2 regions of the Bacillus sp. FAU18 genome follow, and region 1 is predicted to be linked to the other one. Evidence: a T-box and tRNA genes for the amino acid it is inferred to sense, from the RefSeq annotation. Region 1 holds a T-box; the other holds one or more tRNA genes.
The links. A T-box is a leader RNA that pairs with one kind of tRNA and senses whether it is charged. The one in region 1 lies ahead of glyQ (glycine--tRNA ligase subunit alpha), so its partner is inferred to be a tRNA-Gly.
Positions count from the first base shown of each region.

Region 2: it encodes a tRNA-Gly, which carries the amino acid that the T-box ahead of glyQ (glycine--tRNA ligase subunit alpha) is inferred to sense. The anticodon was not compared.

Region 1 covers NZ_JBVYHZ010000003.1:1,810,487-1,826,923, forward strand. The annotation lists gene glyS (glycine--tRNA ligase subunit beta) at 1-1,849, opposite strand, end outside; gene glyQ (glycine--tRNA ligase subunit alpha) at 1,842-2,729, opposite strand; T-box leader at 2,812-2,987, opposite strand; gene recO (DNA repair protein RecO) at 3,027-3,794, opposite strand; gene AC0OMU_RS09665 (YqzL family protein) at 3,831-3,974, opposite strand; gene era (GTPase Era) at 4,122-5,027, opposite strand; gene AC0OMU_RS09675 (cytidine deaminase) at 5,008-5,418, opposite strand; gene AC0OMU_RS09680 (diacylglycerol kinase family protein) at 5,537-5,908, opposite strand; gene ybeY (rRNA maturation RNase YbeY) at 5,889-6,362, opposite strand; gene pgpH (cyclic-di-AMP phosphodiesterase PgpH) at 6,363-8,498, opposite strand; gene AC0OMU_RS09695 (PhoH family protein) at 8,577-9,536, opposite strand; gene yqfD (sporulation protein YqfD) at 9,533-10,729, opposite strand; gene yqfC (sporulation protein YqfC) at 10,748-11,029, opposite strand; gene AC0OMU_RS09710 (hypothetical protein) at 11,086-11,505, opposite strand; gene floA (flotillin-like protein FloA) at 11,530-12,525, opposite strand; gene AC0OMU_RS09720 (NfeD family protein) at 12,547-13,860, opposite strand; gene AC0OMU_RS09725 (GatB/YqeY domain-containing protein) at 13,991-14,437, opposite strand; gene rpsU (30S ribosomal protein S21) at 14,452-14,625, opposite strand; gene AC0OMU_RS09735 (Na/Pi symporter) at 14,798-15,721, shown strand; gene mtaB (tRNA (N(6)-L-threonylcarbamoyladenosine(37)-C(2))-methylthiotransferase MtaB) at 15,758-16,437, opposite strand, start outside.
Region 2 covers NZ_JBVYHZ010000003.1:234,380-250,816, forward strand. The annotation lists gene thiC (phosphomethylpyrimidine synthase ThiC) at 1-43, shown strand, start outside; partial or broken gene AC0OMU_RS01435 (BBE domain-containing protein) at 83-271, opposite strand; gene senS (transcriptional regulator SenS) at 567-764, shown strand; gene katA (catalase KatA) at 791-2,242, opposite strand; gene AC0OMU_RS01450 (ABC transporter ATP-binding protein) at 2,650-3,417, shown strand; gene AC0OMU_RS01455 (aliphatic sulfonate ABC transporter substrate-binding protein) at 3,435-4,433, shown strand; gene AC0OMU_RS01460 (ABC transporter permease) at 4,430-5,260, shown strand; gene ssuD (FMNH2-dependent alkanesulfonate monooxygenase) at 5,283-6,413, shown strand; gene AC0OMU_RS01470 (hypothetical protein) at 6,516-7,052, shown strand; gene rpsN (30S ribosomal protein S14) at 7,165-7,434, shown strand; gene AC0OMU_RS01480 (hypothetical protein) at 7,452-7,925, opposite strand; gene AC0OMU_RS01485 (helix-turn-helix transcriptional regulator) at 7,927-8,127, opposite strand; tRNA gene AC0OMU_RS01490 (tRNA-Gly) at 8,321-8,394, shown strand; gene AC0OMU_RS01495 (B3/B4 domain-containing protein) at 8,485-9,108, opposite strand; gene queG (tRNA epoxyqueuosine(34) reductase QueG) at 9,191-10,351, shown strand; gene AC0OMU_RS01505 (amidase domain-containing protein) at 10,418-11,353, shown strand; gene trmL (tRNA (uridine(34)/cytosine(34)/5-carboxymethylaminomethyluridine(34)-2'-O)-methyltransferase TrmL) at 11,391-11,873, shown strand; gene AC0OMU_RS01515 (YhbD family protein) at 11,998-12,639, shown strand; gene AC0OMU_RS01520 (bactofilin family protein) at 12,630-13,343, shown strand; gene AC0OMU_RS01525 (polymer-forming cytoskeletal protein) at 13,355-14,062, shown strand; gene prkA (serine/threonine protein kinase PrkA) at 14,412-16,307, shown strand.

The DNA.
Region 1 (16,437 bases):
AGTTTTCCTGCAGATTTTGCTTCGCTGTTTGGTAGGCATCAAACAGTTTTGCTTCGTATTCATTTTCAAACAGATCAGACTGAATGTCTCCGCGGACTCCTTTTTTGCTGATAGAGATCACTCGGCCTAACGCTTCGGCTGTTTCCTTAAAACCAGGTGCACCAAGCTTTTGCTCCAGTACTTGTGCTTTATGCAGCGCAGAGTACGGCTCAAGCTCAGAGCTTTCCAGCACGGCGTCAATGACATCATGTCTGATTTGTTCAGCATTCAAGACATATTTCAAGCGCTGAGTGAAGAAATCCAGCAGTTCATTTTCTTTATCGGTTTGTACGAAAGTTAGCAGCTCTTCAAATGAAATTCCCCAGTTGCGGTCAAGAAGAATCGCAACAATACCGCTTGCTTGGCGGCGCAGTCCGTAAGGGTCCTGGGAACCGGTCGGAATTACGCCGATAGAGAAGAATGAAGCGATTGTGTCAAGCTTATCCGCCATTGCTACAACAGCTCCGGTGAAAGTAGAAGGCGTTTCTCCGCCCGCTGATCTAGGCATATAATGTTCATTAACTGCCGCAGCCACAGCTTCATCTTCGCCAAGCATTCTCGCATACTTTTCGCCCATAATTCCTTGAAGTTCAGGGAATTCATATATCATATGCGTCACAAGGTCGAATTTAGAAATTTCAGCAGCCCGTTTCACATGTTTTAATGTATCTTCATCAGCCTGAAGACGAACGGCAAGTTTCTCTGCGATTGATGTGACTCTTCTAACCTTATCAGCAAGAGAACCAAGCTCTTCATGGAAAACGATATTTTCAAGCTTCTTCACATTTGCATCAATGTTTAGTTTCTGATCTTCCTTGTAGAAGAATGAAGCATCAGATAAACGTGCGCGCAGCACTTTTTCATTGCCTCGGGCCACATTTTCAATCGCGTGGCTGTTGCCGTTTCGGACTGTGATAAAGTGAGGCAGCAGGTCACCGTTTTTGTCTTTGACAGGGAAGTAGCGCTGATGCTCTTTCATTGTTGTGACAAGCACTTCTTCAGGAATTGACAGAAACTCGGATTCAAATGAACCGTAAAGAGCTGTCGGGTATTCTACTAAATGATTCACTTCATCAAGAAGGTCTTCGTCAACTGGAATGCTCCAATTGTTTTCATCAGCCATTGTTTCCAGCTGAGATTGAATCATTTGCTTTCGGACGCTAGGATCAGCAATAACATGCTGCCCTTTGAGCTGCTCTTCATAAGCTGAAGGTGATTCAATTGACACTTCATGTCCGAGGAAACGATGTCCCTGTGTTGTCCGTCCAGACTCAACGTTTGTGATCGAAAATGGAATGACATCCTGTCCAAATAATGCGACAATCCATTTGATCGGTCGGATATAACGCAAATCTTCATTTCCCCAGCGCATGTTTTTCGGGAAATGCAAGCTTGTAATTAAACCGCTCAGTTCCGGCAGAAGCGACTTCGTTTCTTGGCCGGCTTGGAATTTTTGCACGAATACATACTCTATGCCTTTTACTTCTTTAATGTACAGGTCTTCCACATTCGCGCCTTGGCCTTTTGAAAAGCCGATTGCCGCTTTTGTCCAGTTCCCGTCCGCATCAAGGGCAATTTTTTTCGCAGGCCCTTTTGCTTCTTCTTTTATATCATCCTGCTTTTCTGCGACATCCTTAACGAACACAGCAAGACGTCTCGGTGTATTGAAGAGTTTCACTTCACCGTGAGTAATATTTTTTTCTTTAAGCCAGCCTGTCAGCTTGTCGCCAAGCTGAACCATGCTTTCATTCAAAAAGCGCGCCGGCATTTCCTCTAATCCGATCTCTAAAAGTAAATCCTGTTTACTCATGAGAAGAACCCTCCCCTTTAAGCATTGGGAACCCTAGTTTTTCTCGTTCCTCATAATAGGTTTTTGCTACTTTTCTAGCTAAATTCCGCACTCTTGCGATATAGCCCGTCCGCTCGGTAACAGAGATCGCACCTTTGGCGTCAAGCAGATTGAAGGTGTGCGAGCATTTCAGCACATAGTCATATGCTGGATGAACAAGTCCGTTATCCATTTGCTTGATCGCTTCTTTTTCATATGTGCTGAACAATTGGAACAGCATATCGACGTCTGATGTTTCAAACGTATAAACAGAATGCTCATATTCGGCCATCATGAATAAATCTTTTACTGTAAACCCTGACGTCCATTCCAAGTCAAACACGTTTTCTTTATCCTGGATATAAGACGCGAGACGCTCAATTCCATACGTAATCTCTACAGAAACGGGTTTACACTCTAATCCTCCGACCTGCTGGAAATACGTAAATTGTGTTATTTCCATTCCGTCAAGCCAAACTTCCCAGCCTAGACCCGCGCAGCCTAAAGACGGATTCTCCCAGTTGTCTTCAACAAAGCGAATATCGTGCTCAAGCGGATCAATTCCAAGAGCACGCAAGGAATCCAAATACAACTCTTGAATGTTATCAGGAGACGGTTTAATAATGACCTGAAACTGATGATGCTGATACAGTCTGTTCGGGTTCTCCCCGTAGCGGCCGTCTGCAGGACGTCTGGAAGGCTCTACATAAGCCACTTTCCACGGTTCAGGGCCGATACTGCGCAAAAATGTATACGGGCTCATCGTGCCGGCTCCTTTTTCTACATCGTAAGCCTGCATAAGCACACAGCCCTGACTGGACCAATGCTTTTGCAAGGTTAGAATCATGTCTTGAATATTCATTTCAAGCACCTCCACTTTTCTTTCATAAGTTGACTGCGGCAGCAACCAAAAAACTCCCGTCTCTATGCTTGCCAGCCGCAAACATAGGGACGAGAGTTCTCCCGCGGTTCCACCCTAGTTGCTGAGAACAAAATCCCAGCCTCTTTTTTTAAAATTGCTCAAGAATGCCTTTCGTTGCGTGCTCATCCTTAGCTTACACCGCCCTAAGGTCGCTTTCATGAGGTAAACGCAAGTACTTCTTTCTCTCACTGCAACATATTTTATAATAAATGATCATATAAAAAGATGGACCAAATGTCAACTTTTGTTTTCACCCATAAGATGTTTCATGCTTTCCATTTGATCTAAAAAGCGCTTTGATTTTAAATACAATCCCGAATATTCTTCGTAATATAAATCAATCACTTGCTTTAATTCAGCTTTTGTTTCCTCTTTTAAGGACACATTGCCGAGTCTCGACAGATCAAAATAGTAAAAGAGTCTTAACAGCCTTGCCGTTTGCGGTTTAATCGGTATTCTGTAAGGATCTTTTTCAAAACAGCGGTGGCATATAAAACCATTATCACGAACAGAGAAATGAAAGGTTCCGTCTTGGCTTTTACAATGTACACAATGATTCAGCTCAGGATACAGGCCCATGACACCGAGCATCTTCATTTGAACAATGAAGGTGATAACATCCGGATCTGTTCCTTCATTCAGCTGTTTTAATGATTCTAGTATGAATTCAAATAAATAAGGATTTGGCTTTTTTTCTTCTGTGCCTCTGTCGACTAACTCAGCAATATAGGCAGCATATGCTGTTAAAAACAAGTCTTCCCTGATGCCTCTCATGCTGAGGATCATTTCCCCCTGCTGAAGCGTTCCGAGGCCCGATGTTTTTTGCATTAAGAAAGAACCATACAAAAAGGGCTGGCTGACTGCTGATAAACGGCTGTTCGGTTTTTTGGCGCCTCGTGCCATAACACCTATTTTTCCGTGTTCTCTTGTCAGTAATGTTACGATTTTATTCGTCTCTCCGTAATCATTTGTGCGAAGAACGATTCCTTCACATTTTGTCAGCATTTCCGCACCTTCCTCAAGCAGGAGCGGCCAAGAGGTTTATAAAATTGGATAATCAAATCGGGCTAGCTCATCTTCTAGTTCTTCGGGTCTTTCCATGTTCTCTTTTTCCAGTTCTTTAAAAAGAAGATACGTATCAACATTTCCTGTTTGAGAAAATACGTTCCAGGTAAAATTCAACACAAGAAACCCACCTTTCTGTAGTTAAACTAGCTTACCTAAACTCCAAATTCTTACCTTTATCTTGACCAGATGTCCTCCATTTCATGTTAAACAAAATTTGCTAATGTATCCCTGTTCCTGTGAGATAATGACACACACAGCAAGAGATTAATATTCGTCCTCTTTAAAGCCAAAATCGCGAAGCTGGGACATTTTATTACGCCAGTCTTTCTGCACTTTCACCCACAATTCAAGGTAGACACGGGAGCCCAACAGTGCTTCAATATCCGCTCTCGCTCTTTTTCCAACCTCTTTTAGAAGGCTTCCTTTTTTACCGATCACGATGCCTTTCTGGGAATCCCGCTCGACCACAATCGTTGCCGCTACGTGCACAGAACCGTTGTCCTGCCCTTTGATGGATTCGATGGCCACCGCAATGCTGTGCGGGATTTCTTCTCTCGTCAAATGCAGCACCTTTTCCCTGATTAATTCAGAAATGATAAATCGTTCAGGGTGGTCAGTTACCTGGTCACTCGGATAGAATTGCGGCCCTTCCGGCAAATACGCTTCAATCTGAGCGAGCAATGTTTCGATGTTATTTCCTTCTAAAGCAGAAATCGGAACAATTTCCTTAAAAGGATAACGTTTGCGGTATTCGTCAATTAGCAGAAGCAATTGGTCGGGGTGAATTTTATCAATTTTGTTTACGATTAAGAATACAGGCGTAGACATCGTCTGCAATTTCTCAATGATAAATTCGTCGCCCTTCCCGTAGCCTTCCTCAGCATTGATCATAAACAAGATCAAATCGACTTCTTTTAATGTATTTTGCGCCACTTTCATCATAAAGTCCCCAAGTTTATGCTTAGGTTTATGAATCCCTGGTGTGTCAATAAAAATGGTTTGTGATGTGCCTGTCGTCAGTACTCCTTGCACCTTGTTTCTCGTCGTTTGGGGCTTATCGCTCATGATCGCGATTTTTTGTCCAATGACTCTGTTCAAAAATGTAGATTTTCCTACGTTTGGTCTTCCAATAATGGATACAAATCCTGATTTAAAGCTTTCGTTCGTCATGTAAATCCTCCGATGAAAATGCGCCTGGCAATAATTCTTCCACAGTCATTTCTTTTATTTGTCCTTGTAAATTAGTTAGTACGACAATAACGTCTTTTGTGCAAAGCTCAGAAATCACCTGGCGGCAGGCTCCGCACGGAGATACCGGTCCAGGGGTGTCAGCCGCAACGGCCAGCATCTGAAACTCTGTATCCCCTTCAGAAACAGCTTTAAATAAAGCAGTACGCTCGGCGCAATTGCACATGCTGTATGCCGCGTTCTCAATGTTGCAGCCTCTGTACACTTTTCCATCCTTGGTAAGAAGAGCGGCTCCTACTTGGAATTTGGAATACGGCGCATATGCCATATCACGCGCTTTTAAAGCTTCTGTTATTAATTCTTGTCTGTTCATGTGTACATTCCTCTCTTACCTATAATGGTACCGCTATCACTTTATATTTTACATAATCGCGCGCTTTTTTTCACGCCCATTTCTAAAAATGTAAAATAAATGTAAGAATTTTCAGCCATTACAGCTTTGGCAAAAAAATAAGTAAACCAATGATACACGAAATCACGGCAAAAACGCAAACAGCCCCGGCGGCAGCGTCCTTGGCCGCTTTAGCAAGAGGGTGATGTTTGTCAGTTATTAAATCAACCGTATGTTCAATGGCTGTATTTAAAAGCTCAAGCGAAAACATACCGCCAATCAAAAGGAATATAATCATCCACTCAATCATGCTGAGCTCTACAAGGAAGCCGCAAATGAGAACAGCGCAGGCGGCTGCGGCATGAAATTGGAAATTCCGCTCCGTCCGCGCTGTTTCCCAGATGCCCCGGCCTGCATGCACGAAGCTTTTGAAGAATCGCTTCAGCTCATTTCTATGATCTTTTGAGTCCATAAGCGTCCAGCAATTCCTTTTGCTTAGTAAACATCTCCTCTTCTTCCTCTTTCGTCATATGGTCATATCCTAAAAGGTGCAGAAATCCGTGTACAGCTAGAAATCCGAGCTCTCTTTTAAAAGAATGATTATACTCCTCTGCCTGCTCTCTTGTGCGATCGGCACTGATGATAATATCACCTAAAACCGGAGGCATTTCAGCGCCCACGATTTCGATCTCGCCTTCTCCCTCTTCTTCAAGAGCAAATGAGATGACATCTGTCGGAGCATCCTTTCCCCGGTATTCTTTGTTAATCTGATGTATGTCATCATTGGAAACAATCGTGACAGAAACTTCAGCCTGGTCCTGAACGCCTTCACGCTCAGCGGCAAATTGAAGCAGATTTTCTACTTCTTTGAGCATCTCTTCTGAGACGCTTCCCGTTTCATCAACGATATCAATCAGTAAACTCATCTATTTCACCTTCTTAGTAGCCTCCGGATATTCAATCCGGGAGTGGAAAATTCCTTTTAATGTTGCACAGAGCGTTTTTGCGATTGTATCCAGCTCTTTAAATGTCAAATCGCATTCACTGAACTGTCCGTCCTGAAGCTTATCGGATATAATACCCCGGACAAGCTTTTCAATTCGTTCAGGATTGGGATTATGCATGGATCTGACGGCCGCTTCAACACTGTCGGCCACTGATATAATTGCGGCTTCCTTTGACTGCGGCTTCGGCCCCGGATAACGGAACTCTTCCTCTGTAATCTGGTCGCCTTTTTCCTTCGCTTTATAGTAAAAAAACTTTAAAAGCGAGGTTCCATGATGCTGCTCAGCAATATCGACAAGCTCTTTCGGAAATTTATAGCTTCTCAGCATATTCGCACCGTCTGTCGTATGCGAGATAATAATATTTTTACTCAACTGAGGTGACAGCTTGTCATGCGGATTGTCAATATTCATTTGGTTTTCAATAAAATATTGCGGGCGCTTTGTTTTTCCGAGATCGTGATAATATGCGCCGACTCTTGCAAGCAAACCATTAGCCCCAACCGCTTCACAGGCTGCCTCTGATAAATTGGCAACCATTACACTGTGATGATATGTACCTGGTGTTTCCGTCAGTATTTTGCGCAATAGCGGATGGTTAGGATTAGACAGCTCGAGCAGCCTCATGGTGGATAAAATGCCAAAGCCCGTCTCAAAAAACGGCATCAGGCCGATGATCAATACAGATGAAGCAAACCCCGACACAACCCCCATGAGCATTAACGTGCCGATTTCAAGACCCGAAAGCGCAGTGTTCTGGATCAATAATAAGGATAGAACGACAACCATATTAATAAACGCCACGAAAAGTCCGGTCTGCAAAATCTTTGATCTTGCATTGTGTTTTCCTAAAAATAATACACCTGAAATGCCGCTGATCAAATAATAAATCCCTATGACATAATTGAATGTTCCTGTCACACCCTGATTAAACATCATACTTCCGCAAATCGCAAGAATGATACTTCCCAAAATGGCAATGCGTTCATTCATCAGCAGTTTGATTAAGATGGCGCCGGCCGCAATGGGGACCAGATAGCCGATATTATTATACTCCATCTTCTGAAACAAACTGACAACCTCCATGATCACAAGCAAAAGTGTTGTGATAATCGAGAATAACAGAATGGATTGATTTTTAAACTTCAGATTTTGTTTCTGTTTTTCAAAATAATATACAAGTGTTGCAATGAAAAGTCCGATCATAATCAATAGCCCGCTGATCGGTTTAAAGAGATTTGAGTTATTTAATAACCCGGTCAGCTCAAGTTTCCTGTACACTTCCCGATCAATGAGGTCATTTTCTTCCACGAGCACTTGTCCCTGTTTGATTTGAACCTGCTGGACATTATCTGAGGCTTCCTGCCGTTTTGCCTCTGTTGCTTTCGGATCGAAGACGTAATTCGGAATAATAGCAAAACGCCCGATTTCTGTCGCGGCTCCCAAGTATTTAGACGGAATAGAATTGCTCTTTAGCTCTTTTTCTACCTTATCCTTTGCATCAGATAGTTTATCCGAAGGGATTTCACTGCTCATGACCGTATTTACTGCGGTAATGACCGTATCTCTGACAAAAGAAAAGTCTTCACTGTCTGCTTTCAGCAATGTCTTGATGGAATCCTCGGATATGGAATCATTCACATCTGACGTCAATTTATCCTTTACGGATTTGACCATTGATTTTTCCGATGGTGATTTGCTGCCTTCTTCCGATGATTTTTTCACTTCACTAATACTGTCGAATATTGATGACACAAGGTCAATCCGATTGTCTGTATATTCTTTTTTTAATGTATATTGATCTTCAACCGCGTCCTCAGCGGCTTGCTTTTTTTCCTCTGTGGCTTTTTGATCTTCTACGGTTGCCGGAGCGTAAATGGTCTTGTCGCTGACTGAAAACAGGTCTAAATCAAGTGTTTCCGGCTTAACATGTACAAAGAGCAAAGCAAACATAATGGCAGCCAGCAGAAGATACAGCAGTACATGCATGGAGCGGGCATTTTTAAAACTGCTCCATTTTTTTGAGCTGCTTTTGGTCTTAGCCTTCTTTTTCAACACAAGAACCTCCTCTTGAAACATCAAGCCCATAAGCAATCATAAAAATGACCCGATAACGCGCGATCGGGTCATTCAGCATTAATTTTGCTTATCGTATGCTTCAATAATTTTCGCAACAAGCGGATGTCTGACCACGTCTGTCTGGTCTAGCTCAATCATAGAAATGCCGTCTATTCCTTTCAGCATCTCCTTCGCTACTGCAAGTCCCGATTTGACGCCTTTCGGCAGATCAATTTGGCTAACGTCACCTGTAATGATCATTTTAGAGCCAAAACCCAGTCTCGTCAAAAACATTTTCATTTGAGCAGGCGTGGTATTCTGTGCTTCATCAAGTATAACATAAGCATCATCGAGCGTCCGTCCCCTCATATATGCGAGCGGAGCAATTTCAATGATGCCTCTTTCCATCAGACGTTCTGTATGATCTGCCCCAAGCACATCATGGAGAGCGTCATACAGCGGGCGCAAATAAGGATCTACTTTTTCTTTTAGGTCACCTGGGAGAAAACCAAGGCTTTCACCAGCTTCCACGGCAGGTCTTGTTAAAATGATTTTTTTGATATGTCCGTTTTTTAAAGCATGGACTGCTTTTACGACAGCCAGGTACGTTTTCCCGGTTCCCGCCGGACCAATGCCGAATACAAGGTCATTCCGCTTCATAGCGGCCACGTATTCCCGCTGTCCCATTGTTTTTACACGGATTGATTTGCCTTTTGCGTTTTTTGTAATTTCTTCTTCATACATGCTTTCAAAGTATTCAAGTTCATTCTTCTTTGCCATTTTGATGGCGTAAATCACATCACGTTCAGAGATCTCTATCCCCTTGCGAATTAAAGCGAGGAGCGATCCCAGCAGCCTGTCTGCAATCTGAAACGATTCATCATCGCCTGAAACATAAATCGTCTCGCCGCGCGTAATGATATTTACATTCAGATCTTTCTCCATCAATTTCAAAAAAGAATCTTGGTTCCCGAAGAGTGAAAGCGCCTCGTCCGGGTTTTTCAGTTTTTGATTCATCGCAAGTAAATGTTCTGTCATTCTTCAGTCTCCCTGACAATAGGTGTGGTTTGAACGATATCTTCTATAACTTGGTAGAGAATAATCAACTTTACTTTACCATTCTCAACAGTCTGGTGCAAAACTTTTTCACTTTTCACCTCGCCGTTTTCGCCTATTTTATCCTCTACATCCTGTTTACCCAATTTAATGCCTTCTTGAATTGCTTCTTCTTTCGTATATTTTCGTAAAGCCTCTTCACTTTCTCTCGTTTGCTCTTTGACATAGGATACAGGGAGCTTAAATCCGAGAAAATGAAGCGAATGCTTTTCTTGTTCTGTTTTTGGATGCTTCAATTCCTCTTTTTTAAACGTCATCCCCCAGATCGGGATTGCCAAAGAACCAAAAGAAAGCTTGTGCTTTGTCCTTACTTTGCCCGTATAGACGTTAAATAATGTTTCAAGCGGGACTGTCACTTCTGATCTATACCAGGTTTCTCCGTAAATTTCTGCTTTTGAGGCAACTTCTTGCTGATGGTCTTCGCTGCCGATCAGTCCCGAAACAAGCAGCTGACCCTTTTCAACATGATCGTGTATGGCAGCCATGGGCTGTCCTTTTTGCACAAACATTCTCGTAATGGTTGCTTTCTTTTTGGCGACAATATTGCGCGGGCTAACATACTTTTCTTTTTCGGGCTCATTTTTCTCCACAACTTTCATGTGAATGGTCGTCCCCTTCAGATCAACTCCGACCCAAGTGATATTGTCTATTCCATTGGTTAATGATTTCTGTATTTTTTCGGGCGACATCATTAAAAACTGCAGACGGCCCTTTTTGACGCCGATTTCATTAAGATGCTGCCTCATTTGATGTTCTGTTTCAGGCTTAGCGCCTGTCACATCAATTTTCCACACCATATTGGACAGCAAAAACAAAAGGATGAAAAAAATCGCAAAACCGATCGTAAACCCTATATTCAGCTTTGATTTCAGCAACAGGAAGGGAAAACCCTTCCGATTGATAAATCGGGCTTTACATTTAAATTTACTTCTCACCCGCCGAAAGGCATGTACATCCTGAAGCTGTATATATAACGATACGGCTTCTTTCTTTTTTTTGACATGAAAGACCGGAATCCCCTGTCTTGTGCATTCATTAAGGAGCCGCTCAATCCCTCTTCCCGTCAATTCAAGCTGGACCTTACCCGAAAAAAAAGACAGCCATTTATTTTTCACAACATTTCCCCCTCGGCTTTATGACTCAACATATCGAACGACATCAATCGTACCCTCCAAAAGTATCTCTTCCGGAAGAATCGCCTTGATGACAAAATTTTTACCAGATATGATGCACTGGCCCTGCTTCAGCATAAGCCTCACTTCATTCTCACTGAAAAGCAAAAGACCTCTGTGGTTTTCTATGTAGATATGAAGTCTGCCAACCATTGTAATCCTCGGCAGATCCATCATAACGTCCGGGGGAATTTCCAATGCTCTTGTCAGCCAAGCTTTCATACGATTCTTTCTTTGCCCCATACAAAAAGAACCCCCTTTCATCTCATATGTATGATTTGAAAGGAGGTTCTAACACTTTAATTTTTACGGGCCGGGCGCATCGTACGGTGAGGTTTTTTCGCCCGTGGAGGTCCGAACACCTCTCCTAGAACGATCCCCTGTACGACGGTGTCTTTATTCACCTGAAGCATTTTTTGTTTTGTGTATACTGTTTTTTGTTTGGCAGCAGCAAGATCTCGTTCCAGCCCTTTCAAGTTTCTTGCTGTTTCCCTGCGTCTTTCTTCCGCTTCCCGTCTTGCCTGTTCCATACGGTTAGGGATAGGTGCAGGGGCGTCTTCTTTTGACTGCTTCTTTTGAGGAGAAGCAGATTGCACGTGTTGAGTTTTTTTTCTTTTTTGGTTGTTTTGCTTTTCTTCTTTGTTCTTTTTGCCGAAAATCGCAGAAATGATTCCGATAATCGCTGCAATAATAAGCGGATTGGTCAGTATATCTTCCATCAGAGTTCTCCCTTCTTAGAGAGATTATGATTTGCGGTCTTCATCAGACGAATCTTTCGTCAGTTTGCCGAATGAATCACGCATTTCTGTGTCAGCATCGATGTTTTTGATATTCATGTAGTCCATGACGCCAATATTCCCTTCACGTAAAGCTTCTGCCATCGCAAGCGGCACTTCCGCTTCGGCTTCTACCACTTTCGCGCGCATTTCTTCTACGCGGGCGCGCATTTCCTGTTCTTGAGCGACAGCCATCGCACGTCGTTCTTCCGCTTTTGCCTGCGCGATGTTTTTATCAGCCTCGGCCTGATCGGTTTGTAAAATTGCACCGATGTTTTTGCCGATATCTACATCTGCAATATCAATGGAGAGAATTTCAAACGCAGTTCCTGAGTCCAATCCTTTTCCAAGGACTGTCTGAGAAATCATATCAGGGTTTTCAAGCACTTTTTTATGATTATCTGATGAACCGATTGTAGAGACAATCCCTTCGCCGACACGGGCTACAATGGTTTCTTCCCCTGCTCCCCCGACGAGGCGTTCGATATTCGCTCTTACTGTGATTCTCGCTTTCGCTTTCATTTCAATCCCGTCCATGGCAACACCGGCAATAAATGGTGTTTCAATCACCTTAGGGTTAACACTCATCTGCACGGCTTCCAATACGTCACGGCCGGCAAGATCAATAGCAGCACAGCGTTCGAATGTGAGTTCAATGTTGGCTCGCTGAGCAGCGATCAGAGCATTGACAACTCTGTCAACGTTTCCTCCGGCAAGATAGTGGCTTTCAAGCTGGTTTGTTCCAACGTCGAGTCCGGCTTTATGCGCTTTAATCAGCGGGTTAACAACCCGATTCGGAATGACGCGGCGAAGCCTCATCCCCACAAGAGTGAAAATGCTGATTCTAACTCCGGCTGCTAATGCTGAAATCCATAGCATCACAGGCACAAATGTAAAAAATACAGCTAAAACAATGATCCCTACTACGATAATAGCCAGAATCATAAGTGTTGATGGATCCATATCTATTCTCCTCGTTTCTGTTTAAATTTCTCGCACGACAATGCGGGAGCCTTCTACTTTAATCACCTTTACTTTCTTATCTTTTTCTGTAAACGATCCCTCTGAAACGACGTCAAGGCGTTCATCATCAATAATGACGGTACCGGAAGGACGCAGCGGTGTAAAGGTTATACCCACTTTTCCCATTAAGTCCGTGCGCGTTTGATTTGAAACGTAGCCGCTCTCCGTATTTGTAGAATCATTTAATATCAATTTCTTAAAGAATTTCATACGCTTTCCCAACACCCTTGTCAGTAAAATAAAAGCTGTAATCGAAACAGCTGAGGCGATCAAGAGAGAAACCGCCATGACAGTGAAGCTCCCCGCGGCTAAAAACAGGCTCGCAATAATCGCTCCCAAGCCCAGTAATCCAATGATTCCTCCGGGAAGAAAAATCTCAAGCAGGATGAGGATCACCCCTGCTATAAAGAGGAGAACCGTCTCATACCCGGCAAGGCCGGCTGCAAGATGCCCGTAAAAGAACAGCAATAACGCAATAAGTCCAGCCGTTCCAGGGAGGCCGACACCCGGTGAAAAAAGCTCCACCGTCAGACCTAAAAAAGCGATTGTCAGCAGAATAGGGACAATGACCGGATTCGTCAGCCACCTTGCTGACTTTTCCGCAAAGCTCTCCTTTGCGTAGCTGATCTGCGCCTTTTCGAACCCAAGCTTCTTTACGAGCGTGGACAAATTGTCAGCAGTGCCTTCTGAATACCCTATCTCAATTGCCTTGTCTGCGTTAAGTGTCAGCAGATCTCCCTTAGGCGCGCCGACTTCCTTGGCATCTATATCTGGGTCAGCCATTGCGAGCGCATATTTTGGATCGCGGTTATTTTTCACTGCGGCATCTTCCATCTCTGCCAGCCAAAGTGATTGAGCTTTTTGGTCAGCGGCATTGCCTTGGCCATCAACAATCGCGGCGGCTCCCATTTTTCCGCCAGGCGCCATATAAATGTGATCTGCTTGAAGTGCAATATATGCACCAGCAGACAACGCGCGTTTGTTGACATATGCAGTTACGGGGATCTCGCTTTCGGTTATCAAATCGGCCATATCAATAGCAGATTTGACCAATCCCCCCGGGGTATTGATATCAAGAATAATATGGTCTGCATGTGCATCCTTTGCGTCTTGTAACGAACGGGACAAAAACGAGGCGAGACCCTGTTCGACATTTTTTTCAACCGGAATCACATAAACAGTTTGTTTTTCTGCTTTTGCGTTCAGTTGTACGCCTAATAAAGAAAGCAAAAATATACTCAAAAGAGCAGCACGGAATCCTTTGATTTGAAGCAAGGGCGGTGTATCCCTCCTTCCTTTTATAATAAGTGCCTTCTCTTCATACGTAACAAATGTATCAAAGGTTTCATTTTTTTATGTATAAAAAAAGACATCTCTCTTAGAAAGATGTCCTTTTCTTTGCCATTTAAGACAGTTGACTGCTCACAAGCTTATTAATTAAACTTCCGTCAGCTTTACCTTTTACTTTAGGCATAATTGCCCCCATCACTTTGCCCATGTCCGCTTTTGAGCTCGCACCGACCTCCGCGATGGTTTCATTTACGATTGTACGCAGCTCTTCTTCTGACAGCTGCTCAGGTAAATAAACTTCTAAAATGTCCAGCTCTTTTTGAACTTTATCTACTAAATCTAAACGATTAGCGTTTGAAAATTCCTGGAGGGAGTCTTTACGTTGCTTAAGTTCACGAGAAAGGACAGTGAGTTCCTCATCCTCGGTCAAACTGTCTTTCTTAAGCTTAATTGCTTCATTTTGAAGTGAAGCCTTAACCATTCGAACGACAGTCAGTTTGTCTTTCTCACGGTTTTTCATATACAGCTTCATATCCTGGTTGAGACGCTCAAGAAGACTCATAAATCCACCCTCTTTTAGAATTTGCGTTTTCTAGCAGCTTCAGACTTTTTCTTGCGCTTTACGCTAGGTTTTTCATAAAATTCACGCTTTCTTGCTTCTTGCAAAGTACCTGTCTTTGATACACTGCGTTTGAAGCGACGAAGAGCATCTTCAAGCGATTCGTTTTTTCTAACGACCGTTTTTGACATTCTCTTTCCCTCCCTCCGAATACACCAATCGACTACCTTTAAGTTACACATATAAACATGTACTTTGACATTATAATATAAGCCATCAGTCAGGTCAACTAAGTGAGTTCACTTTTCCGTCATGAGTGCGACTGCCTGTCTATATAATGATAGAAAGGGGTTGGTGAATAGGATGTTAATTCTGATTAGCTTTACTGCTCTTATATTATTCTTTCTCGCAGGCATGAACATGCTTCGAAAGGGCTTAATTTCAATGGCGTACTCAAAAATTGAAGAACGTTTGCTTTTATTTACGGACCATCCGTTAAAAGCGTTTCTTATCAGTATTGTATTTACGGGGATACTTCAGAGCAGTTCAGCTTTTATGGTCATTGTCATCGGCTTTGTAAGTGCGGGCGTTCTTTCTTTTAAGCGTACAATACCGATGATTCTGGGGACGAATGTTGGCTCTACTTTTACAACTGAATTTATTGCTATCAAAATGGATATTTTGATTTGGGTTCTTTTAATAGGAGGTTTATTGTTTTTTCTGACTGGCAGGTATCCTTTGAAACAGCTGGGAACAAGCTTCCTTGGACTGGGCATCATCTTCTTTTGCATCAGCGGATTCAGCCACCTTGCCGGGCCGCTGACGAAGCTGAAAACGGGAGCCGACGTTCTATACCATGTTAACGATTCAAACTGGTCCGCTTTGCTCATCGGGATGGTGTTAACTGCCATCATTCACTCCAGTTCTGTCTGTATCGGCATTTTGATGAGTTTTATGAATGAAGGGATTATCGGACTGACACAGGCGATGAGCGTCGTACTCGGATCCAATATCGGGACATGCATTACAGCTGTCATGGCTGCTGTATCCGGCGGATATGCGGCGAAACAGACAGCGTATGCCCATGTGGTATTTAACGTGCTAGGGGTGGCTCTAGTATTGCCTTTTCTGACCGCAGCGACCGGCTTTGTAGAGCAGTTATCACCCGATCCTGCCCAAAGGATTGCTCATTTCAGTCTTTTATTTAATGTAGTAACAGCTCTTTTATTCCTTCCGCTTACAAACTTGTTTTACCGATTGATTCACTTTCTTATCCCGGCTAAATAAAAAAACCGGTACATTTTAATGCACCGATTTTTTAGGTTAAGAAGACAAACGCATGTGTTCAGTTATTTCATCCTCAACCACACGGACAAACTGTCCTTCGTTGTAAGGATAACCTGCTTTTAGGATTTTGACTTTTACGATTTTGCCGATCATATCTTCCGTACCTTTGAAAACAACCTTCATATAATTGTCTGTGTAACCGACAAACATATTTTCTTCTTCTGTTTCCTTAAACGCTTCCTCAGGGATAATCTCAAGCACTTCATTTTCATACTGAGAAGCGTATTCTTTTGCAAGCTGGTCAGAAAGAGCAATCAGGCGGTGCACACGTTCGTTTTTCACGTTTTCATCCACTTGGTCTTCCATTCGCGCAGCTGGTGTTCCTGTACGTTTACTGTAAGGGAAAACATGCAGTTCAGAGAATTTATGTTCTTTAATAAAGTTATAGGTTTCCATAAATTCTTCTTCTGTTTCTCCAGGGAACCCGACGATGACATCAGAAGTAACAGCTAAGCCTGGCAGTGCTTTTTTCAATTTATTTAAACGGTCTGCAAAGAATTCCATTGTATATTTGCGTCTCATCCGTTTAAGCACTGTGTTTGATCCGGATTGGATAGGAATATGCAGATGATTCACTATCTTATCTGAGCGGTCTAAGACCTCGATCACTTCGTCAGTGATTTGGCTGGCTTCGATTGAAGAAATTCTGATCCGTT
Region 2 (16,437 bases), 1.6 Mb from region 1:
AGCAAAAGAGTTTGTCGATACGGGAAGCAATTTATATCAATAAAAAAGATGAAGATGGAGAATGCTCCATCTTCATTTTTTTTTAGAAAAACAGAGAGCGTCGAAGCGGCGGAATACTCTGTTCAAAGCGGAAAACATTTTCTGGATCATATTTCGTTTTGACACGGCGGAGTCGTTCAACGTTTTCGCCGTAATATGTTCTTGGCCAGTTTCTGATTTCGATATCTGGCCAATTTACGTAGTCTCCCATCGTTTCTTTCGATAGTCCGGATCATCCCGTGTTACGATACGTCCGGTCAATTTTGTCTTTTCCACACTCCCACCTCTCTTTCTCTCGTATTCTAGTTTCTCTAGCTTATGCGTTAGGGGAAAAGAGTGTATAAGGAAAAAGCGGGGATGCAATCTGATACAGTGTCAACACTCTCAAAAAAATAGTTGACAGGTCGGTATTGTATGAATTAACATGGTCAGTACAAATTTTTCAAATTTATCGCGCTGATCGGAACACCGAAGGCTCTTATCGTTTAGATAAGGGCCTTTTTTGTATGAAAAAGGAGGGATTATTGATGGGAGTCAAAAAAGAAAAGGGGAGAAAACGATTCAGGAAGCGAAAAACCTACGGGAATCAGATTTTGCCGCTTGAGCTGCTGATTGAAAAAAACAAACGAGAGATTATAAACAGCGCGGAGCTAATGGAAGAAATTTATATGAAGATTGATGAGAAGCATACGCAATGTGTAACTAAATATAAAAAAACCCGCTGATTACAGCGGGTTTTTGCATTTCTACATTAAGCATCTTTTTTAATCGGCAATCCAAGGCCTTCTGCCACGCGTTTTCCGTATTCAGGATCCGCTTTGTAGAAGTGCTCGATTTGGCGCAGCTTGATTTCTTCTTTTTCTACCGGCTTCATAGCATTAACGATATTTTCAACAAGGCGGGTACGTTCATCTTCACTCATTAAACGATACAGATCACCGGCTTGAGTGTAGTGATCGTTGTGATCGTAGCTTACGCTGTCAGCGATACCTTGTACCGGATATGCTGCTTGCTTATCCTCAGGTGACTCTTTTGGACCGCCGAAGCTGTTAGGCTCGTAATACACAGATCCGCCGCCGTTATCGTCAAAGCGCATTTGTCCATCACGCTGATAATTGTTTACTTTGTTGCGTGCGCGGTTGATTGGCAACGCTTGATGGTTTGCACCGACACGGTAGCGGTGTGCATCATGATAAGCAAACAGTCGGCCTTGAAGCATTTTATCCGGTGAAACATCAATACCGGGCACGAGTGTTCCAGGTGAAAATGTCGCTTGTTCTACCTCTGCAAAGTAGTTTTCCGGATTTCTGTCTAGAACCATGCGTCCGACCTCGATTAACGGATAGTCTTTCTGAGACCAAACTTTTGTGACATCAAACGGATCGAAACGGTACGTGTTTGCATCTTCTAAAGGCATGATTTGCACATATAGTTTCCATGCAGGATAATCACCGTTTTCGATTGCATTGAAAAGGTCTTCTGTATGGTAATCAGGGTTTTCACCGGCAATTTTTGCTGCCGTATTGACATCAAGGTTTTTCACGCCTTGTTCCGTTTTAAAGTGATATTTAATCCATACGCCTTCGCCATCGGCATTTGTCCATTTGAATGTATGGCTTCCGAAGCCGTGCATGTGGCGAAGTGTTGCAGGAATTCCGCGGTCAGACATCAGGATTGTCACTTGGTGAAGTGACTCTGGTGAAAGTGACCAGAAATCCCATACAGCCGTAGGGTTTTTCAGGTGTGTTTTTGGATCTCTTTTTTGTGTATGGATGAAATCAGGGAACTTAATCGCATCGCGGATAAAGAATACAGGCGTATTGTTGCCGACGATGTCGTAGTTTCCTTCTTCAGTATAAAATTTAACAGCAAATCCGCGCGGATCGCGAACTGTGTCAGCAGAGCCAAGTTCACCGGCAACTGTTGAGAAACGGATGAACAACGGTGTGCGTTTGCCGACTTCAGAAAGGAAAGCGGCTTTCGTGTATTTTGTTACGTCGTTTGTCACTTCAAAATATCCGTGTGCGCCTGCTCCTTTGGCGTGAACAACACGTTCAGGAACACGTTCTCGGTTGAAATGGGCCAATTTTTCGAGTAAATGTACATCTTGAATTAAAGTTGGTCCGCGAGAACCGGCAGTCATTGAGTTTTGATTATCTCCAACCGGAGCGCCCCAGCTAGTTGTCAGTTTATTTGAACTCATGTTATCACCTCTTGGAATTTATAAGAACATAATATCATCTCTAAGTAAAAAGTCAATATTATTTTATAATTATTATAAAATAGTTATCTCTATTAATCGATATCTAGTATCGAAAGTGTTGAAAAACCTTGTTGTAACAGCTTTTTATGACACTTAATAATTTTTGGAGAAATAATTTTTCCTTCTCTATTTGCGAAACAAGCAGAGTAAGTGATAAACAAGGATATCAAAAATCGTATTTAAAAAAGAGTTGACATATCGGAATAATTTGAATTAACATGTTATTCAAACAAAAAAACAATTGGGCAGCTGATCGGACCGCCGAAGGCTCTCATCTCTACAAGAACAGAGATGGGGGCCTTTTTGTTTTTTTTGAAGGCGGGGTTGGCAGAAAGAGAGGGATAAAAGTGGCTGTGACCATCAGCATCAAAGAAAAGGCATTTGTTCAAGAGGGCCGCAAAAACACGGTCTTAGAGAACATAGAATTATCAATCGCACCAGGCGAATTTCTAACGCTTATCGGACCGAGCGGGTGCGGAAAAAGCACCCTGTTAAAGATTATTGCAGGGCTTGATTCTGAATATGACGGGAGTGTTGAAATTAACGGCCGCAGCGTAACAGCTCCGGGTATTCAGCAAGGATTTATTTTTCAGGAACACCGCCTCTTTCCTTGGCTGACTGTTGAGCAGAATATTGCAGCCGACTTGAATTTGAAGGACCTAAAAGTCAAACAAAAGGTGGATGAACTGATCGAGATTGTCAGATTGAAAGGATCGGAAAAAGCATATCCGCGCGAGCTGTCAGGCGGCATGTCACAAAGAGTAGCCATCGCCCGGGCCCTTCTGCGGGAGCCTGAGGTGCTGCTTTTAGATGAACCGTTTGGTGCACTCGACGCTTTTACAAGAAAACACCTGCAGGACGTGCTGCTGGATATATGGAGGAGGAAAAAAACAACGATGATTCTCGTGACTCATGATATAGAAGAATCTGTTTATTTAGGAAATGAGCTTGCGATCCTTAAGGCCAAACCGGGGAAAATCCATAAGCTGATGCCCATTCACCTGGCGTATCCGCGGAACCGGACGACTCCGGATTTCCAAGCGATCAGACAGAAAGTGCTTTCGGAATTCGAGAAAACAGAAGATTTGGAGTACGCAGAAGGATCAGGGATATAGAAAGGGCGGAAGCGGAAATGAAAAAAGGACTCATTGTATTGGTTGCCGTTATTTTTCTGCTCGCAGGCTGTGGAGCAAATGGAGCCAGCGGTGACCACAAACAATTGAAGGAAATTCGTATTGGTATTCAGCAAAGCTTAAGCCCGCTTTTGATCGCAAAGGAAAAAGGCTGGTTCGAAGATGCATTTGAAAAAGAAGGCATCAAAGTGAAATGGGTGGAGTTTCAAAGCGGTCCGCCCCAATTTGAAGGCCTTGCGGCAGACAAACTTGATTTTTCTCAAGTCGGTAATTCGCCTGTGATCGCTGGACAGGCGGCAGGCATTGACTTTAAAGAAATCGGTTTGTCTCAGGACGGTTTGAAAGCAAACGGCATCCTTGTCAATCAAAACAGCGGCATTCAAGACGTTAAGGACTTAAAGGGGAAGAAAATTGCAGTCGCCAAAGGCAGCAGCGGGTTTGATTTTTTGTATAAAGCGCTTGATCAAGTGGGGTTGTCAGCTAACGATGTGACAATTATTCAGCTTCAGCCTGATGAAGCAGCTTCCGCATTTGAAAACGGATCTGTTGATGCCTGGTCCATTTGGGAGCCGTACTTGTCCTTAGAAACAATAAAACACGGAGCAAAAATCCTTGTGAACGGAGAAAGCACAGATTTATATTCACCGGGTTTTACTTTAGTAAGAACAAAGTTTTCAGAAGAGCATCCAGACGAAGTGGTCCGTTTTCTGAAGGTGTTTAATAAAGCCGTTGTATGGCAAAAGGAACATCTGGATGAAGCAGCGGACTTATATTCTGACATTAAAGATCTCGATAAAAAGGTCGTCGAAAATGTGCTGAAAAATACTGAACCTCTGAATGAGGTCATCAGTGACGACATTGTGAAAGCGCAGCAGGAAACAGCAGATTTTCAATTTCGAACAAAGGCGATAGATAAGAAGATTGATGTGAAAGATGTTGTCGATAACACTTTTATCAAAAAAGCATTAAAGGAACATTCCTCAGGAGGTGATCAATGATGAAAGCAGAGGCTGCGGGCTCGCTGCCCAAAACGAATGCGGAAGCGGTGCGAAAAAAGCCCGGAAGGAAGAGATACGGCTGGATGAAGGGGCTTTTACTGCCCGCTGTCATCATTGCCATCTGGCAGGTCATCGGCGGGCTGGGGGTTGTGTCCGCTACAGTGCTGCCTACACCTGTTACGATTGTTCTGACCTTTAAGGAGCTTATTTTGTCCGGCGAACTGTTCGGCCATCTGCAAATCAGCATTTATCGGGCGGCGCTTGGTTTTTTGCTTGGCGCGGGGCTTGGATTGATGATCGGGATTTTGGCCGGATTCTCCAAACGGACGGAGCTGTATCTTGATCCGTCGTTGCAAATGCTTAGAACCGTACCTCATCTGGCCGTCACGCCGCTGTTTATTTTATGGTTCGGATTTGACGAAGTATCTAAAATTTTGCTGATTGCGCTCGGTGCCTTCTTTCCTGTCTATATCAATACGTTTAACGGCATCCGCGGGGTTGACGCGAAGCTGTTTGAAGTCGCCCGGGTGCTTGAATTTAAATGGCATCAGCAGATATCCAAAGTGATATTGCCGGCAGCCCTGCCCAATATATTGCTAGGCATTCGCTTATCGCTCGGCATTGCATGGCTCGGGCTCGTTGTGGCAGAGCTGATGGGCTCAAGCTCGGGAGTCGGCTATATGATCATGGATGCGAGACAGTTTTCACAAACGAATAAAGTCTTTGCAGGGATTATCATTTTTGCAGTGGTTGGAAAGCTGACGGATTCCTTTGTCAGGATGCTTGAACGAAAGCTGTTAAAGTGGAGAAACAGCTACGAAGGATAAAAGATATAAAGGGGAGATGAATATGGAAATTCTTTGGTTTATACCGACTCATGGAGACGCGAGATATTTAGGATCTGAAAGTGATGGACGGACTGCGGATCATCTTTACTTTAAACAAGTCGCGCAGGCGGCAGACAGGCTGGGATATACAGGAGTTCTTCTGCCAACGGGAAGATCGTGCGAGGACCCGTGGCTTACAGCGTCGGCACTGGCAGGAGAAACAAAGGACTTAAAGTTTTTAGTCGCGGTAAGACCTGGTTTAATGCAGCCTTCTTTAGCAGCCAGAATGACATCCACCCTAGACCGCATTTCAGACGGCCGGCTGCTGATCAACGTTGTGGCTGGGGGCGATCCGTATGAGCTGGCAGGCGATGGCCTGTTTATCAGCCATGATGAGCGCTACGAGGCAACAGACGAATTTTTAACCGTTTGGCGGAGACTTTTGCAGGGAGAAACGGTTTCCTATGAAGGAAAGCATATAAAAGTGGAAAACAGCAATCTGCTTTTCCCGCCGCAGCAAGAGCCGCATCCGCCCATCTATTTCGGTGGTTCGTCACAGGCTGGAATTGAAGCTGCCGCAAAGCATACAGACGTGTACTTGACATGGGGTGAGCCGCCTGAACAAGTAAAAGAAAAGATAGAGAGAGTCAAAAAGCAAGCGGAAAAAGAAGGGAGGTCCGTTCGATTTGGCATTAGGCTTCATGTCATTGCTCGTGAAACTGAACAAGAGGCATGGGAAGCGGCAGAGCGCTTGATCAGCCACTTGGATGATGACACCATTGCCAAAGCGCAGGCAGCTTTGAGCCGTTACGACTCTTCAGGCCAGCAGCGGATGGCCGTCCTTCATCAAGGCGATCGGACGAAGCTTGAAATCCGCCCGAATCTGTGGGCGGGGATCGGCCTGGTCAGAGGAGGGGCAGGAACAGCTCTTGTTGGTGATCCGCAGACGATTGCCGACCGGATAGCGGAGTACCAGGCACTCGGCATAGAATCGTTTATATTCTCAGGCTATCCGCATTTAGAAGAAGCGTATTATTTTGCAGAGCTTGTATTTCCGCTTTTGCCGTTTGAAAATGATCGGACGAGAAAGCTTCAGAACAAAAGGGGAGAAGCGGTAGGAAACACTTATTTTGTCAAAGAGAAAAATGTATGAGTTTAACTAAAATACAGCCCCCGAACATGGTATGATATTCAAAAAAAGAGGGCTTTTTTTCTGAAAACATTGAGAAGCGCGGCAGTCATTTGTCTCATAGCTATGCTGTCAGCATGCGGACATTCAAAACAGATGGAAATCAAAGCGGCGGACATATCAGATCTTGAAAAAAACAGAATGGATGTCGCAGCTTCACAGGCATTCACTGCCGAAGCCGTCAATATCGGTGAAGGTATTTCTTCAGCTGACATGTACATCGAACATTATCAAAAGGGAAAGCTTGTTGAGAGGTTTGGACCGGTTCGTGCAGATTATTCAGAGGAAAAAACCGATACCATACAATTTGTTTATTTTGAGAATGAAGAGGGGGAAGGAAAGAATAAACATACCACCATTCATTTTGGCATTGTAGATAAACAGGGAAATATAGCGGCTGATTCATCGGTGAAACGCGACGATAGCACAACACAGGAAATGACTCAGAATATTTCATCGCCGGAACCAATTACTTTCGAGAAGCCTGCTTTGATCGGCAGCAGTATTAGAGGGACTGACGAGACAATGCACACCTCTGAACATAAAAAAGAGCTCATTAAGCATCAAGATGCGTTACTGTATTATGTGGAATTGCATCATTAGAATGGGCGGCTTCAGGCCGTCTGTTTTACAAAGCGGTATGCTTGCTTTTTTGAATGGTGCATGATACATTTTAAATCGTAACAATTTCGATTTAAAAGGGAGGCTATGTGACTTGGCTAAAAAATCAAAAGTGGCAAAAGAGTTAAAACGCCAACAGCTTGTTGAGCAATACGCTGGTATTAGAAGCGAGTTGAAGGAAAAAGGAGATTACGAGGCACTCAGCAAGCTGCCAAGAGATTCAGCACCGGGAAGGCTTCACAACCGCTGCATGGTAACGGGGCGCCCGAGAGCATATATGAGGAAGTTTAAAATGTCCAGAATCGCTTTCAGGGAGCTGGCCCATAAAGGCCAGATTCCCGGTGTGAAAAAAGCAAGCTGGTAAGAAAAAACTCCGGCCGATTACAGCGCGCCGGAGTTTTTTTCGTTTTTCTTGAAAGAGATGACGTAGGAAAGGTGCTGGATGATCATGATGATAAACACAATAATAATAGGGAAAAACGGAATACGTGATTGAAATAGCGGATAAAAAATGAGAAGAACCGCTGCGGCAGGCAGCGAGAAGTATACAGCGATATATGACGCGCGACATGCTTTTGCCGTCATCATCTGCTCTCTTTCATCCTGCTCTTCAAACTCATCAGGCAGAAGAAGCTGCTTTCTGGCAGGGCGGCTTTTTTTCTGTAAGTACAAATAAACCGCAGACGCCGCAACAAACAGAATAAAGGGGGTGAGGTTTAATTCAAATACCATCCCGCCGCTCTTTGTGCGAAAAAAAGATGCAATGCCTTCTGACGCTTCAAAGTATGCAATCAGCGTCCAGCATGCAAGGCCAAATAACACAAGTTGAAAAGCTGCTTTTGTTTTCATGCTCATCTTAGTTTTCCTCCTCTAACCAAAAGACATCCTCCATTTTCATGGAGAAGGTTTTGCAGATTTTCAGTGCTAACAGCAGTGAGGGAACATAATCGCCTTTTTCGATAGCAGCCACAGTCTGTCTTGTGACGCCGACTGTTTCTCCTAGTTTTTCCTGAGAATAGCCGAAGCGTGCCCTCAGCTCTTTTACTTTATTTTTCATCATGACGTCTGTCCCCTTCACAATCTCGATTGATTATATTGTATAGTATACTTAACATTATGTAAATGGAACTTAACAACTTTACAAAAAGATAACTTTTTTTCGACAAAATTTTTATATTCCCTTGACGAAAAATAAATAAACATGTAATATAAAAAAAGTCAGAGCGGTACTGTTACTGACAACCACAAATGCGGGTGTAGTTTAGTGGTAAAACCTCAGCCTTCCAAGCTGATGTCGTGAGTTCGATTCTCATCACCCGCTCCATACATACGTTATTAACGCAGTGTTTCGTTTCTCAGATAAACGAAGTATTGCGTTTTTTTATGTAAAAAAGAACACGGTATTCGTGTTCTTTTACGTAAGCCAATGTACTGTATGGGTGCCGCCGTGAATTTGTTCAAACATTTTCGTTAATGATGATAAGAGGTTAACAGCGCTGCTTTTCTCAATGGATGGCGGGAAAAAAATGATTTGCAGCATATTCTTAGTCTCGTTTGAAACGGGATAGTGGTTGACGTTGTTTTTGAAATCGCCAAATACGCCGTTTTCATCAGAGAAAATCAATATGTTTTCTTTTTCTCCCAATGAGATCCGGACTTGCTCGTGAAGCTTGCCGGCATCATAAATCATAATGGGCAGAGAATATTTTAATGCGAAAAAATTGATTGTGTCATGGGCCGAGTCTTTACTTTCCATGAATTGTTCCTTGGATATTGGGACCAGCATGTCCTCCATTGGGGTTGTTTCTCCCTCAAATGAAGGGTTAAGCTGTTTAAAGAGTTCCTGCCATTCCTTGACGAAGGATTCATCGGATATACCGCAGTCCGCATAGTCGAAAAACAAGGATTCTTGAAACAGGCGGAGTCTGCCTTTCAGCATTTGCGGTGAGGAGCCGACTTCGATATTCTCATAAATGACAGCAGCTGCATGTAAGCCGGCCGCACGTTCAGTAATAACAGAATCAAGTTTGATATTCACTAGCATTCACTCCAGTTACGTGATATCAACCTATTATAAACGCTGTATCGTTTTATCACAAAGAAAGGAGGCTGTGCAAAACATGAACGTTTATCAGCTCAAAGAAGAATTAATTGAATACGCGAAAAGCATTGGCGTGGACAAGATTGGTTTTACGACTGCTGATACTTTTGACAGTTTAAAAGACCGTTTGATTCTTCAAGAATCGCTCGGCTATCTCTCCGGCTTTGAAGAGCCGGATATCGAAAAAAGGGTGACGCCAAAGCTTCTTTTGCCGAAAGCGAAATCAATAGTGGCAATTGCTCTCGCATATCCTTCCAGAATGAAGGATGCGCCGAGAAGCACGATAACTGAGCGCAGGGGCATTTTTTGCAGAGCCTCCTGGGGGAAAGACTATCATGATGTGCTGAGGGAAAAGCTTGATCTGCTGGAGGATTTTCTAAAAAGCAAGCATGAGGATATCAGAACGAAGTCAATGGTTGATACAGGTGAATTGTCTGATCGCGCCGTTGCGGAACGTGCCGGAATCGGATTCAGTGCGAAAAACTGTATGATCACAACGCCCGAGTATGGCTCTTATGTGTATTTGGCGGAAATGATCACAAATATCCCTTTTGAGCCTGATGTGCCGATTGAAGATATGTGCGGGTCCTGCACGAAATGCTTGGACGCCTGTCCGACGGGAGCACTGGTTAATCCCGGACAGCTTAATGCGCAGCGCTGCATCTCTTTTCTGACCCAGACAAAAGGATTTTTGCCTGATGAATTCCGGACAAAAATCGGAAACCGCCTGTACGGGTGCGATACGTGCCAAACGGTATGCCCTCTCAATAAAGGGAAGGATTTTCATCTTCATCCGGAAATGGAGCCTGATCCTGAGATTGCCAAACCGTTATTGAAGCCGCTTTTGACCATCAGCAATCGGGAATTTAAGGAGAAATTCGGGCATGTCTCAGGTTCTTGGCGCGGGAAAAAACCGATTCAGCGAAACGCCATTCTCGCGCTTGCGCATTTTAAGGATGCTTCCGCACTGCCTGAATTGGCGGAATTGATGCACAAGGATCCGCGTCCTGTCATCAGGGGGACAGCCGCATGGGCAATCGGGAAAATCGGAGACCCCGCATACGCGGAAGAGCTTGAAAAAGCGCTGGAAAAAGAGAAGGATGAAGAGGCAAAGCTGGAAATTGAAAAAGGAATTGAGTTGCTAAAAGCTTCAGGCATGACTAAACAAGGCCTGTCCTGACATACGTATAGAGCAGAAGGAAAAAACACTTGAGATCATCCAAGTGTTTTTTCTCTATAAAAAAGTATGGCGGGTGGGGTGAGCTTGAAGCACATTTTAGAACAATTAGCGGAGGAGCGGCTGGGCTTTCTGGTTAACGGGCATGCTATGAGACAGGAGTCTCAAGTCGGAGACCTTAAAGTCATGGAGCGTAAGAAAAAGCTTCTGGAAAAACGTAAAGTTGACATCATAAAAGCGAAAGCAAAGGCCGTGATTAATCATGTGCGGGTTGAGGATGACGGAACGACCTGCCTTTCGTATACCATCCATTACGAATACGTGTGTAAGGAACAAGATGACAGCTTGTATATAGAAGAGCACATAGAGGAGCGAATGGCTTTCCTGTATGATCACATTTTGATTAGTGATCAGGAAATTGCGAAAAAGCAGGCTGGATTTCATGAAGGGACCAGTATTATTGACTATTCTGAAGCTGAAGAGGAAAGAGAAGCGTTTGGCAGGGCTTTTCAATACGATCGTCTCGGCGCTGTCCAATATGCCGAGAAATTTTGGAACAAGCGCAATCCTGCTTATAAAAATTTCAGCGATAACTGTACCAATTTTATTTCTCAGTGTCTTCATGCAGGAGGCGCGCCGATGCGCGGTCATCCGAACAGGGGATCAGGCTGGTGGATGAAACAAAGCTCATGGAGCTACAGCTGGACGGTGGCTCACTCTATGAAAATGTATTTGTCGAATTCAAAGGCCGGACTGCGTGCGGTGCGGGTGAAATCAGCGGAAGAACTGATGCCGGGCGATGTGATTTGCTATGACTTCGAAGGAGACGGCCGGTTTAATCATACAACGATTGTCGTGGCAAAGGACAAAGGCAATATGCCGCTTGTCAACGCCCAGACCTATGACAGCCGGATGAGGTATTGGTCATATGAGGATTCTACGGCATACACACCCTCAATACGATATGCCTTTTTTCATATCGTTGATGATACGACAAAAGAGTAATTAATGTTATAATGATGGGCGGATAAGAAAAACAGAGGTGAACATTGTGGCATTACATGTCGTTTTATATCAACCAGAAATTCCCGCTAACACAGGGAATATTGCACGTACTTGTGCAGCAACCAATACAACGCTACACCTGATTCGTCCGCTCGGCTTTTCAACGGATGATAAAATGCTGAAGCGTGCCGGACTCGATTATTGGGAGTTTGTTAACGTTGTGTATCATGATTCGTTAGAAGAATTGTTTGAGGCATATGAAAAAGGCCAGTTTTTCTTTATTACAAAATTTGGCCAGCAGCCTCATACATCATTTGATTACACTGATCTTGACGAGGATTATTTCTTCGTGTTCGGAAGAGAAACAAGCGGTTTGCCAAAGGATTTAATTCAAAATAATATGGACCGCTGCCTGCGTCTTCCGATGACAGAGCACGTCAGATCGTTAAATCTGTCCAATACAGCCGCGATTCTTGTTTATGAAGCGCTGCGCCAGCAAAATTACCGTGATTTAAAATAGTGAAAAAACCCGCTCATCGATGATGGGCGGGTTTTTTGCAGATGTTGAAATGCTTTGTTTCGTTTTTGGGCTTAACAACGTAACAGTGTTATGTTACAATGTACCCATCAAAGGAGCTGGACTTATGGAAGAACAATTAATCTCTAAAAAAGAATTACTTGAAAGAACATCGATTTCATACGGTCAGCTGTATCGATGGAAGCGGAAAAACTTAATACCTGAGGAATGGTTTATTCGTAAATCCACATTTACAGGGCAAGAGACGTTTTTTCCGAGAGAGGAGATTTTAAAACGTATATCAATGATTCAAAAGATGAAAGAAAATTTGTCTTTGGATGAAATGAGGGAAATGCTGTCGCCGAAAATGAAGGATGTCAGCATGACCGCTGATGAATTGCTTCATAAGGGTTTGGTTTCAAGGCCTGCTCTTGAAGCCTATTCAGAAGACGGAGAAAGTCGGGTTTTTTCATCCAGCGATTTGCTTTCGCTGTATGTGCTTGAGGGACTGCTGCAGTCTGGAAATGTCAGCCTTGCAGAAGCAAAAATGGCTGCAGAGGTATTAAAGAAGCATGATACTGAAGAGATTGAAAAACAGACGGAGCTGATTGTGCTCCGCAAGCTCGGTGTCACAACTTGTTTTATAGCGGCTGCGGCGGACAGCATTTTGTTTGAATCATCCGTAAAGGTTGTGGAACGGATAGATTTATTAAAAGCTTCAGAGGAATTAAAAACAACATTTATGCAGGAGGGCCATCAATGGATGTAGTGGAAAAGCTGGTGATAAACGGATCAGGAAGTTCAAAGGGAGGAACATTTCAATCTGTTGAGATTAATGGCAGCGGGACAGTGGCCGGGGACGTGGAGTGTGACACTTTTTCTTTTAATGGAAACGGAAAAGCGGACGGCAGCGTCAAAGCGAAAGCGGTAACCATCAGCGGTTCAGGAAAGATACATGGAGACGTTGAAGCAGAATCTATCCGGATGAATGGCACTGGTTTTATTCAAGGAGAGGTATCTGCAAAACAATTGAAAATCGCTGGATCATCAACATTTGGCGGCACTGTCAAGGCTGATGCCATTGACATTAGCGGAAAAGCTGTCATGGAAGCAGATTGTGAAACAGAAACCTTTCAATCAGAAGGGAAATGCAAAATCAGCGGGCTTTTAAATGCAGACCAGGTGATCATTAAGCTTTCTGCAGGGGAAAGCTATGCGCGGGAGATCGGCTGCCGCCATCTTCAAGTGACCTGCAGAAAAGGAATGCTGACATTGCTCAGATTGATGCCGCAGCCTGTTCTAACAGCAGAGCTGATCGAAGGTGACGTGATTGAATTGACAAATACAAAGGCGAAAACCGTGCGCGGAAATAAAGTGGTCATCGGCCCGGATTGCCAGATTGAAACTGTCGAATACAGCGGGGACTATACCTGTGACCCAAGCGCATCGGTTGAAACATCTACAAAGTTGTAAGGAGGATCGTAATGGAGACAACAAAACTGGGAAATTTAAAATTATATGGCGCTGGGCATGCCGCAGGAGGCGCGTATCACAATGTCAGCATCAAAGGAGAAGGTGTAGTTGGAGAAGGGCTGTCTGCTGTAGGCTGCCGCATATACGGAACGGGCCTTTTTCTCGGAAAAGCAGAGACTGAGCGGCTGCGTGTGCTCGGAGAAAGTGAATGTAAAGGCGATCTGACAGCCGGCAAAATCAATATATATGGGACAATGAAAGTCAGCGGCTCACTTCAATTTGATCGATTCAATCTGAAAGGCCAGACTGAAATTGGCGGGAATATGACTGGAGAATCCTGCGATGTGAAAGGGAAGCTTAGCGTAAAAGGTGATTGTGAAACAGAAATGTTCCATGTCACAGGCTGTGTTGATGTATCGGGGTTATTAAATTCGGGTGAGATCAAGCTGGGATTGAGCCATGATATAAGCCATGTGCAGGAAATCGGCGGAACAACAATTACAGTGAAAAGACGCGCGAGTTTTTTTAACCGGAAGAAAGGGAAGCTGATCGCCGATGTCATAGAAGGCGATCGGGTTTATTTGGAGAATACCGAAGCGGCAGTCGTCAGGGGAAAAGAAGTGATCATCGGGCCAGGATGCAGCATCGGAACAATTGAGTACGAAAACAAATATGAATGCAATCCGCATTCACAGATTAAAGAAAAAACAAAACTATAAAACATTGTTCTGTTATATAAAAAGGGTGCTCTTTCAGGAGCACCCTTTTTTATTCTTTTCCAGGCTTGCTTTCGTATCCTGCGGTAAAAATTGATACTAAAAAAGTGACAATGACACCCATCATGATGATTGTTTTCACCGTCTCTCCCCCTCTTCAATTTTTCCGTGCTGTCCGAGTCTGGATGATTCTGTATTTTTCTTTATTATGAACGGTCGAAGTCTGCCTTGTCAACGATGTATAAGTATCTTTATTTTTAAGAAACCAAAGCATGTATCACGAGATGGCGGCATAGATTGTAACAAAGTACCTTATTTGCATAGTGTATCAAACATGATAGAGGAGGTCCTTATGGATATATTAAAGAAAATTGAACAGTACAGAGAGGAAGAGCAGCGGCTGAAATGGGAAGGAACTTTCGCCGATTATTTGGAGATTATTAAAGAAAATCCGATGGTCGCGCAATCTGCTCATTCTCGAGTTTTTAATATGATAAAAGACAGCGGGATAGAGGAGATTGACGGACGCAAGAAGTACAGTTTTTTTGACCGCGAGCTGTTCGGGCTTGAAGAATCTCTGGAGCGTCTTGTGGAAGAGTATTTTCATCCGGCTGCCAAACGTCTAGATGTCAGAAAGCGGATTCTATTGCTGATGGGGCCTGTGAGCGGCGGTAAATCCACGCTGGTCACGATGCTCAAAAAAGGTCTCGAAGCGTACACGCTGACAGATAATGGCGCTGTATATGCGATTAAAGGCTGCCCGATGCACGAGGACCCTCTACATTTAATCCCCCATCATTTACGCGATGACTTTTACAGGGAATACGGCATTAGAATAGAAGGAAGTCTTTCTCCTTTAAATGTCATGAGGCTGGAGGAAGAGTACGGAGGAAGAATTGAGGATGTGAAGGTGGAGCGCATCTTCTTTTCAGAAGATAAGCGTACGGGAATTGGAACATTCAGTCCCTCTGATCCGAAGTCTCAGGATATTGCCGATTTGACGGGGAGTATTGATTTCTCAACAATCGCCGAGTACGGTTCAGAATCGGATCCGCGCGCTTACCGGTTTGACGGAGAGCTGAATAAAGCGAACCGCGGGATGATGGAGTTTCAGGAGATGCTGAAATGTGATGAGAAATTTCTCTGGCATTTGCTTTCCTTGACACAGGAAGGGAATTTTAAAGCTGGGCGGTTTGCGTTAATTTCTGCTGATGAGCTGATCGTGGCTCACACGAATGAAACGGAGTATCGCTCATTTATTGCTAATAAGAAGAATGAAGCCCTGCACTCAAGAATCATCGTGATGCCGGTTCCTTATAATTTAAAAGTGTCTGAGGAAGAGAGAATTTATGAAAAAATGATCGCTGAGAGCGATGTGGCGGATGTTCATATTGCCCCGCATACGTTGAAGGTCGCCGCGATGTTCTCAATCCTTACCCGGTTAAAAGAGCCGAAGCGGTCGGATATTGATCTGGTCAAGAAAATGAGACTGTATGATGGAGAAAGTGTGGAAGGATATAATTCTGTCGACGTTGAGGATATGAAAAAAGAATATAATGATGAAGGCATGAGCGGCATTGATCCGCGGTACGTGATCAACCGGATTTCTTCAACGATTATCAGAAAAAATATGGAATCGATTAATTCTCTCGATGTCCTTCGCTCCTTAAAAGAAGGTCTTGATCAGCACCCATCAATTTCAAGCGAGGACAGGGAGCGGTATTTGAATTTTATTTCTGCCGCCCGCAAGGAATATGACGACATTGCGAAAAAGGAAGTTCAAAAAGCGTTTGTGTATTCGTATGAAGAATCAGCAAAAACACTTATGGACAATTACCTCGATAACGTAGAGGCCTATTGCAATAAAAACAAGCTTCGTGATCCTTTGACTGGAGAGGAAATGAACCCTGACGAAAAGCTGATGAGATCCATCGAAGAGCAGATCGGCATTTCGGAAAACGCCAAAAAAGCGTTCCGCGAAGAAATTTTAATCCGCATCTCGGCCTATGCGAGAAAAGGCAAGCGGTTTGATTACAATTCCCATGAAAGACTGCGTGAAGCTATCCAGAAAAAGCTGTTTGCTGATCTGAAGGATGTCGTTAAAATTACGACTTCAACAAAAACGCCGGATGAGCAGCAGCTGAAAAAGGTAAACGAAGTCGTGGCCCGTTTAATTGATGAGCACGGCTACAACTCGACGAGCGCCAATGAGCTGCTGAAATATGTCGGCAGCCTGCTGAACCGATAAGCAACGTGACCCGTCCGAATAGGGCGGGTTATTTTGTCCCATTTTCTAAATAGTTTGTCAATTAAATGTGCTTTTATGCATATGATGAATATAAATCTTTTCGAAAGACTTGTTTCATAATCTGGCACAA